2 linked regions of the Frondihabitans sp. PAMC 28766 genome follow. The main gene of each other region encodes a partner of the protein of the gene in region 2 in a complex. Links are inferred from orthologs where the notes say so. Each region holds a gene or a part of one and is shown on either strand. Other genes may lie near its edges.

The links.
Region 1: the proteins of AX769_RS06350 (region 2) and uvrB are in contact, whole or in part, in a crystal structure (PDB 7EGT), measured with the Thermus thermophilus proteins. The link is inferred for Frondihabitans sp. PAMC 28766 from one-to-one orthologs. Residues at the interface, in WP_096412145.1 of Thermus thermophilus: His654, Arg656, Phe657, Gln666, Asp668, Glu669, Lys680, Arg681, Leu682, Ser683, Lys685, Tyr686, Ala687; in WP_096411307.1 of Thermus thermophilus: Glu23, Leu25, Arg26, Asp27, Gly28, Glu29, Arg30, Phe31, Arg55, Glu326, Asp327, Phe328, Glu379, Ser382, Gln383, His398, Gly400, Arg401.

Annotation. Positions count from the first base shown.
Region 1 is NZ_CP014513.1:2,659,771-2,662,865, forward strand. The notes cover bases 113-3,095. They hold uvrB (excinuclease ABC subunit UvrB), read right to left. Parts: upstream 2,646-3,095; coding sequence 579-2,645; downstream 113-578. Other genes in these bases: AX769_RS12805 (SDR family NAD(P)-dependent oxidoreductase), read right to left, coding at 113-589; coaE (dephospho-CoA kinase), read right to left, coding at 2,713-3,095. In the rest of the region: more of AX769_RS12805, read right to left, coding at 1-112. UniProt on the Escherichia coli protein: The UvrABC repair system catalyzes the recognition and processing of DNA lesions. A damage recognition complex composed of 2 UvrA and 2 UvrB subunits scans DNA for abnormalities.
Region 2 is NZ_CP014513.1:1,289,277-1,292,854, reverse strand. Bases 297-3,358 are described here. They hold AX769_RS06350 (ATP-dependent helicase), read right to left. Parts: upstream 3,034-3,358; coding sequence 559-3,033; downstream 297-558. Other genes in these bases: AX769_RS06345 (glycerophosphodiester phosphodiesterase family protein), read right to left, coding at 3,085-3,358; AX769_RS06355 (hypothetical protein), read left to right, coding at 297-587. Outside these bases: more of AX769_RS06355, read left to right, coding at 1-296; more of AX769_RS06345, read right to left, coding at 3,359-3,578. UniProt on the Escherichia coli protein: A helicase with DNA-dependent ATPase activity. Unwinds DNA duplexes with 3'-5' polarity. Translocates on single-stranded DNA with 3'-5' polarity. Initiates unwinding more efficiently from a nicked substrate than double-stranded DNA.

The sequences.
Region 1 (3,095 bases), 1.4 Mb from region 2 along the record:
CCGCGTCGCGGAGGCGCCGGTCGAGCTCGAATCCGAAAGTCATCACAGCGAGCTTCGACCGGCTGTAGGCCCGATGGCCGCTGTAGCGCTGCACCATCATCGGGTCGTCGAGGTCGAGACGGCTGAGGGTGTGGGCGATGCTGCCGAGGTGCACGATGCGCCCCGCCTCGGCCGCCGCGAGGGCCGGCAGGAGGTGCGAGACCAGGGCGAAGTGCCCGAGGTGGTTCGTGCCGAACTGCAGTTCGAAACCGTCAGCCGTGGTCTGCCGCCGGCGCGAGCCGACGACACCCGCGTTCGCGACGAGGGCGTCGACCGGCCCGTCGGCCATGATCTGGTCGGCGGCCACGCGCACGGAGGCGAGATCGGCGAGGTCCGTCACGACCACCTGGAGGTCGGCGTCGGGCACGATCGTCAGGATGCTGTCGACGGCCCGTTTCGCCCGAGACTCGTCCCGGCACGCGAGCACGACTCGAACGCCCGTCGCCGCCAACTGCTCGGCGACGAAGTAGCCGAGCCCGGCGTTGGCACCGGTCACGACCACGCGGCGCCGAGAAGCACGGTCACGGAGCGCCTTCACGTCAGCGGACATGCCCGGCGGCCTCCATGCCGCGAAGGTCTTTCTTCAACTCGGCGACCTCGTCGCGCAAGCGCCCGGCCAGCTCGAACTTGAGCTCGGCCGCGGCCTGCAGCATCTGCTCGTTCAGGTCGGCGATGATCGACTCGATCCCGCCAGCCGCGGCCGCGGCCTTGCCCTCACGGCGGAGGTTGGGCGTCGGTGCGCGCTTGGAGCCCTGGCGCCCGGCCAGTAGCTCAGCGGTGTCGGCGCCCTCGCGGGCCAGGATCTCGGTGATGTCGGCGATCTTCTTGCGCAGCGGCTGCGGGTCGATGCCGCGTTCGAGGTTGTAGGCGACCTGCTTCTCACGGCGACGATCGGTCTCGTCGAGAGCCTGCTTCATGGAGTCGGTCATCTTGTCGGCGTACATGATGACCTGCCCCGACACATTGCGAGCCGCGCGACCGATCGTCTGGATGAGGGAGGTGGACGAGCGCAGGAAGCCCTCCTTGTCGGCGTCCAGGATCGCGACGAGCGACACCTCGGGCAGGTCGAGACCCTCGCGGAGCAGGTTGATGCCGACCAGGACGTCGTAGACACCCTGCCTCAGCTCGGTCAGCAGCTCGACGCGGCGGAGGGTGTCGACGTCGGAGTGGAGATAGCGCACGCGCACGCCGGCCTCGGTGAGGAAGTCGGTGAGCTCTTCAGCCATCTTCTTGGTGAGCGTGGTGACGAGCACCCGCTCGTCGCGCTCAGTGCGCAGCGTGATCTCTTCGAGCAGGTCGTCGATCTGGCCCGCCGAGGGCTTGACGACGATCTCGGGGTCGATGAGGCCGGTCGGGCGGATGACCTGCTCGACCACGCTGTCGGTGACGCCGAGCTCGTAGCGGCCCGGGGTCGCCGAGAGATAGACTTTCTGGCCGACCCGGTTCAAGAACTCCTCCCACTTCAGCGGGCGGTTGTCGAGTGCGCTGGGGAGGCGGAACCCGTGGTCGACGAGCGTGCGCTTGCGTGACGCGTCGCCCTCGTACATCGCGCCGATCTGCGGCACGGTGACGTGCGACTCGTCGATCACGACGAGGAAGTCGTCGGGGAAGTAGTCGAGCAGGCAGTGCGGCGCCTCGCCCGGCGCGCGGCCGTCGATGTGCGCCGAGTAGTTCTCGATGCCGTTGCAGAACCCGATCTGCTCCATCATCTCGAGGTCGAACGTGGTGCGCATGCGAAGGCGCTGCGACTCGAGCAGCTTGCCCTGCTGGTCGAGCTCGTCGAGGCGCTCGGCGAGCTCTTCTTTGATGGTGCCGATGGCCCGGTGCATCACGTCGGTGCCCGCGACGTAGTGCGAACCGGGGAAGATCGAGACGGCGTCCATCGAGCGGACGACGTCGCCCGTCAGCGGGTGGAGGTAGTAGAGCGCCTCGATCTCGTCGCCGAACATCTCGATGCGCACGGCGAGCTCTTCGTACATCGGAATGATCTCGATGGTGTCGCCGCGCACACGGAAGTTGCCGCGCGAGAAGTCGATGTCGTTGCGCTGGTACTGCATCGAGACGAACCGGCGGATCAGCTGATCGCGCGGGATCTGCTCGCCGACCTGGAGGGCGATCATCGCCTCCATGTAGCCCTCCGGCGTGCCCAGACCGTAGATGCACGACACGGTCGACACCACGATCACGTCGCGCCGACTCAGCAGCGAATTGGTCGTCGAGTGGCGCAGCCGCTCGACCTCGGCGTTGATCGACGAGTCTTTCTCGATGAAGGTGTCGGTCTGGGGCACATACGCCTCGGGCTGGTAGTAGTCGTAGTACGAGACGAAGTACTCGACGGCGTTGTGAGGGAAGAGCTCGCGGAACTCGTTGGCCAGCTGTGCCGCCAGCGTCTTGTTGTGGGCCAGGACGAGGGTGGGGCGGTTGACGGCCTCCACGAGCCAGGCGGTGGTCGCAGACTTGCCGGTACCGGTCGCGCCCAGCAGCACGACATCGGTCTCACCGGCGTTGATACGGCCGGCGAGCTCAGCGATGGCGGCAGGCTGATCGCCGCTCGGCTGGTACTCGCTGACCACTTCGAAGGGGCGGACGCTGCGAGTCGGTTCCATAGAACAAGTCTACGAGCGGCCACTGACACTCGGTCGCGCCGGAGGGCGACTGCTTGTCGCTGACAGCTTAAGAGAGGGTGGCCTTCTCGGCGGCGAGACGGACGAGAGTCGAGTAGAGCGCATCCGTCTGCTTGGTCGTCGAGGCGAGGCTCGTCGACGAATCGATGATGTCGTCGGCGGCGTCCGCGCGCTCGTCATCGGTGGCCTGCGAGTCGACGCGCTTCAATGCCTCTTCCTCGCTCATGCCGCGGAGGGTGACGAGGCGACGGATGCGCATGGCAGCCGGGGCGTGCACGACGACGACGCGGTCGAACTCCGCCGAGCCCCGGGCTTCGACGAGCAGGGGTACGTCGTACACGACGACGCGCGCAGGATCTTGAGCCGTCGCCTCCTGCATACGACGCTGGCTGAGAGCGCGGACGGCGGGGTGCGTGATCTCCTCGAGATCGC
Region 2 (3,578 bases):
ACTGCGTCACCGACGAGCTGACCGTCGACGACCTGGGCTCGGCCGGGCTTCCCGCCGTAGACGTCGAGTCGATCCTGGTCGGCCCGTTCGCGGAGGCACCCCTCGACGGCCACGACTACTCAGCGGACGACTTCGACCGGCTGCCCATCGCCGGCCGGGCGACGACGAGCGTCGACAGGGACGGCACCTACCGCGCGCCGTGCATCACGGTGAATCAGCCCGGACACTACGTGTTCGTGTTCCGGTCGGAAGGCAGCGATCCCGATGCGTCCGGCGGGCAGGTGATCGCGCCGTTCGCCGATCTCGTCGCCCACCGCAGCGAGATGCTTCGCGTGCCGGCGCCCGTCACTCCACCCGAGAAGCCGAACGTGCCCCGAGTGCCCCCGGCGCCGCACCACCCCCAGGCGCCGAGCAAACCGGTGCAGCCGCAAGCCCTCGCCTACACCGGGGCGAGCGGGGTCGAACCCACTGTGCTCGCCGGATTCGGAGCCCTCTCGGTCGGCCTGGCCGCCGTCCTCGGCACCGTGCTGACGCGAGTCGTCAGGCGACGTCTCGCGGTCAGATCTTCTCGATCGGAGCAACCTTGATGAGCAGCTTCTTGCGCCCGGCCGTGTCGAACTGCACCTCGGCGATCCGTCGCGGCCCGACACCGGTCACCGCGACCACACGCCCCTCGCCGAAGTCGACATGCGAGATGCGGTCGCCCGCGTCGAGCTCGAGATCGCCATTGTCACGAACGGTGCCGGTGACTCGATTCGCCCACTCGGTCTTCGGCTTGGTCTTCGACGCAGCGGTGGCGCGGTCGTAGCTGCCCGACCCGTAGCCGGAGGCGGCGCGGGGGCGACCTCCGAACCCACCGGAGTCGCCCCCGATGCCGCCGTCTCGGCGCGCATTGAGGGCCCGGGGCTGGGTGCCACCGCGGCTGTTCGCCATGCCAGGAGACTGCTTCCAGTCGATCAGCTCGGCAGGGATCTCTTGCAGGTAGCGCGACGGCATGGCGACGTTCACCTCGCCGAACTGGGCCCTCGTCATCGCGAGCGACAGGAAGAGCCTCTTCTTGGCCCGCGTGATGCCGACGTAGAACAGCCGTCGCTCTTCGGACGGGCCGCCCGGCTCGGAGGCCGACATGCGGTGCGGCAGCAGGTCTTCTTCGACCCCGGTCAGGAAGACGGCGTCGTATTCGAGGCCCTTCGCGGTGTGCAGGGTCATCAGCGACACCGTGCCGCTCGTGTCGTCGAGATCGTCGGCAGCGGCGACGAGAGTGACCTCGGTGAGGAAGTCGAGCAGGACGCCGTCAGGGTTGTTCTTCTGGAACTCGCGCGTGACGGCAACCAGCTCGTCGATGTTCTCGGCCCGCGCCTCGTCCTGCGGGTCGCGCGAGGCCCGCAGAGCGGTCACGAGACCGCTGCCCTCGATCAACGCGGCGAGGATGTCGTGCACCGGGTCGGTCGCCGCGGTCGCCGACACGTCGTCGAGGAGCTTCGCAAGGCCCGTGATGGCGCCCGTGACCTTCGGCCCGAGTCCCAGCTCGGACGCGTGGCGCATGGCGTCGCGCAAGGTCGTCTCGTTCTGGTCGGCCCAGCGCTGCAGCGCCGTCTCGGTCGCGGGCCCGATGCCGCGCTTGGGAGTGTTCATGATGCGGCGGAGAGCCATCGGGTCGGCCGGGTTCGCGACGGCGATGAGATACGCCATCGCATCCTTGATCTCTGCCCGCTCGTAGAACTTGGTGCCGCCCAGCACCCGGTAGGGGATCGCCGACCGGATGAAGATCTCTTCCAGGGCTCGCGTCTGCGAGTTGGTGCGATAGAAGACGGCCACGTCTTTGTAGGCCGTGCCCGACTCGTGCAGGGCGGTGATCTCGTCGGCCACGAACTGCGCCTCGTCGTGGCCGGTGTACCCGGTGAAGCCGACGATCTTGTCACCCGTTCCGACCGTCGTAAAGAGGTTCTTGGCCTGGCGGTCGAAGTTGTTGGCGATGACGGCGTTCGCGGCGTCGAGGATGTTCTGGGTCGAACGGTAGTTCTGCTCGAGCAGGATCACCTTCGAGTGCGGGAAGTCGTGCTCGAACTCGGTGATGTTGCGGATGTCCGCCCCGCGGAAGGCGTAGATCGACTGGTCGGAGTCGCCGACGACGGTGAGCGAGGCGCCCGGGATCCTGCCGCTGCCATCGCGGAGAGTCTGCACGAACTGCCCGCCGCGCTCGAGGTCGTCGACCAGATCGGTTTCGACAGGCCGGGTCAGCTCGCGAATGAGGGAGTACTGCGCGTGGTTGGTGTCTTGGTATTCGTCGACCAGGATGTGACGGAAGCGGCGCTGGTAGACGGCCGCCACGTGCGGGAAGGCTCTGAAGAGGTAGACGGTCTGCGCGATGAGGTCGTCGAAGTCGAAGGCGTTGGCACGCTGTAGCTCACGCGTGTATTGACGGAAGATCTCGAGGAACATGACCTCTTGCGGGTCGCCCATGTTGATCTGGCGCGAGTACGACTCGACATCGCTCAGCTCGTTCTTGAGCTTGGAGATCTTGCCGGCGGCCTGGCTGACGGTGAAGCCGAGGGAGTCGGCGTCGAGCTCTTTCAGGATGCGCTTGAGCAGGGCGCGCGAATCGGCGGAGTCGTAGATCGTGAAGCTCTTGGTGAAGCCGAACTGCTCGGCCTCACGGCGCAGGATGCGAACGCAGGCCGAGTGGAACGTCGAGATCCACATGCCCTCCGACGACTGCCCGATCAGCGCCGCCACGCGCTCTCGCATCTCGGCCGCCGCCTTGTTGGTGAAGGTGATGGCGAGGATCTGGCTCGGCCACGCCTCGCGCGAGTCGATGAGGCCCGCGATGCGCCGCGTCAGCACGCTGGTCTTGCCCGAGCCCGCACCCGCGACGATCAGCAGCGATTGCCCGCGGTATTCGACCGCCTCTTTCTGCTGGGGGTTGAGGCCCGCCGTCAGCCGGTCGTTCTGAGCCCCGCCGGGCCCGGGCCCGCCGGCCCGCGAGGGCGCGCCGTCGGAGGAGTTGTCGAAGGGCTCGAGAACGATCGTCATGGTCGTACAAGCTTAAGCGCGACGACCGTCATCGGCGCCCTGCTCGGCAGCTCAGGCGTTGGCGTGCGCCCGATGCAGGATCTCGACGGCCAGATCGGGGTAGTCGGTGAAGATCCCGTCGACCCCGGTGCCGATGACCCGCTCGAACTCGGCGCGCCAGTCGCCGAACGCCGCCTTGTCCGGCCCCGTGCGCAGGGCTTTCACCACGAACTTGTTCTCGGGCCGGAGAGTCCACGTGAACACCTCGAGCCCGTGCGCGTGCGCCCGGCGGACGAGCGATGCGTCGGGCCGACCGTACTTGGTGATCAGCAGCCTCTTGGGCACGCTGACGCCCTCGACCTCGGCGGCCAGGCGGGCCAGCCCCTCGTCGGTGAGTTGTTCGGCGTAGGTCGTCGCGGCCGTGCCGTCGCGAGCGACGAGGTCGAACGGCGCGCCTTCGTCCTCGAGGAGGTAGACGGATCGGCCGCCCACCCCTGCCGCCTTGAGCTTCATCAGCACAGACTGCTCGAAGCTCTCGATCGTGAGACGCGGGTCGTCGATCCAGC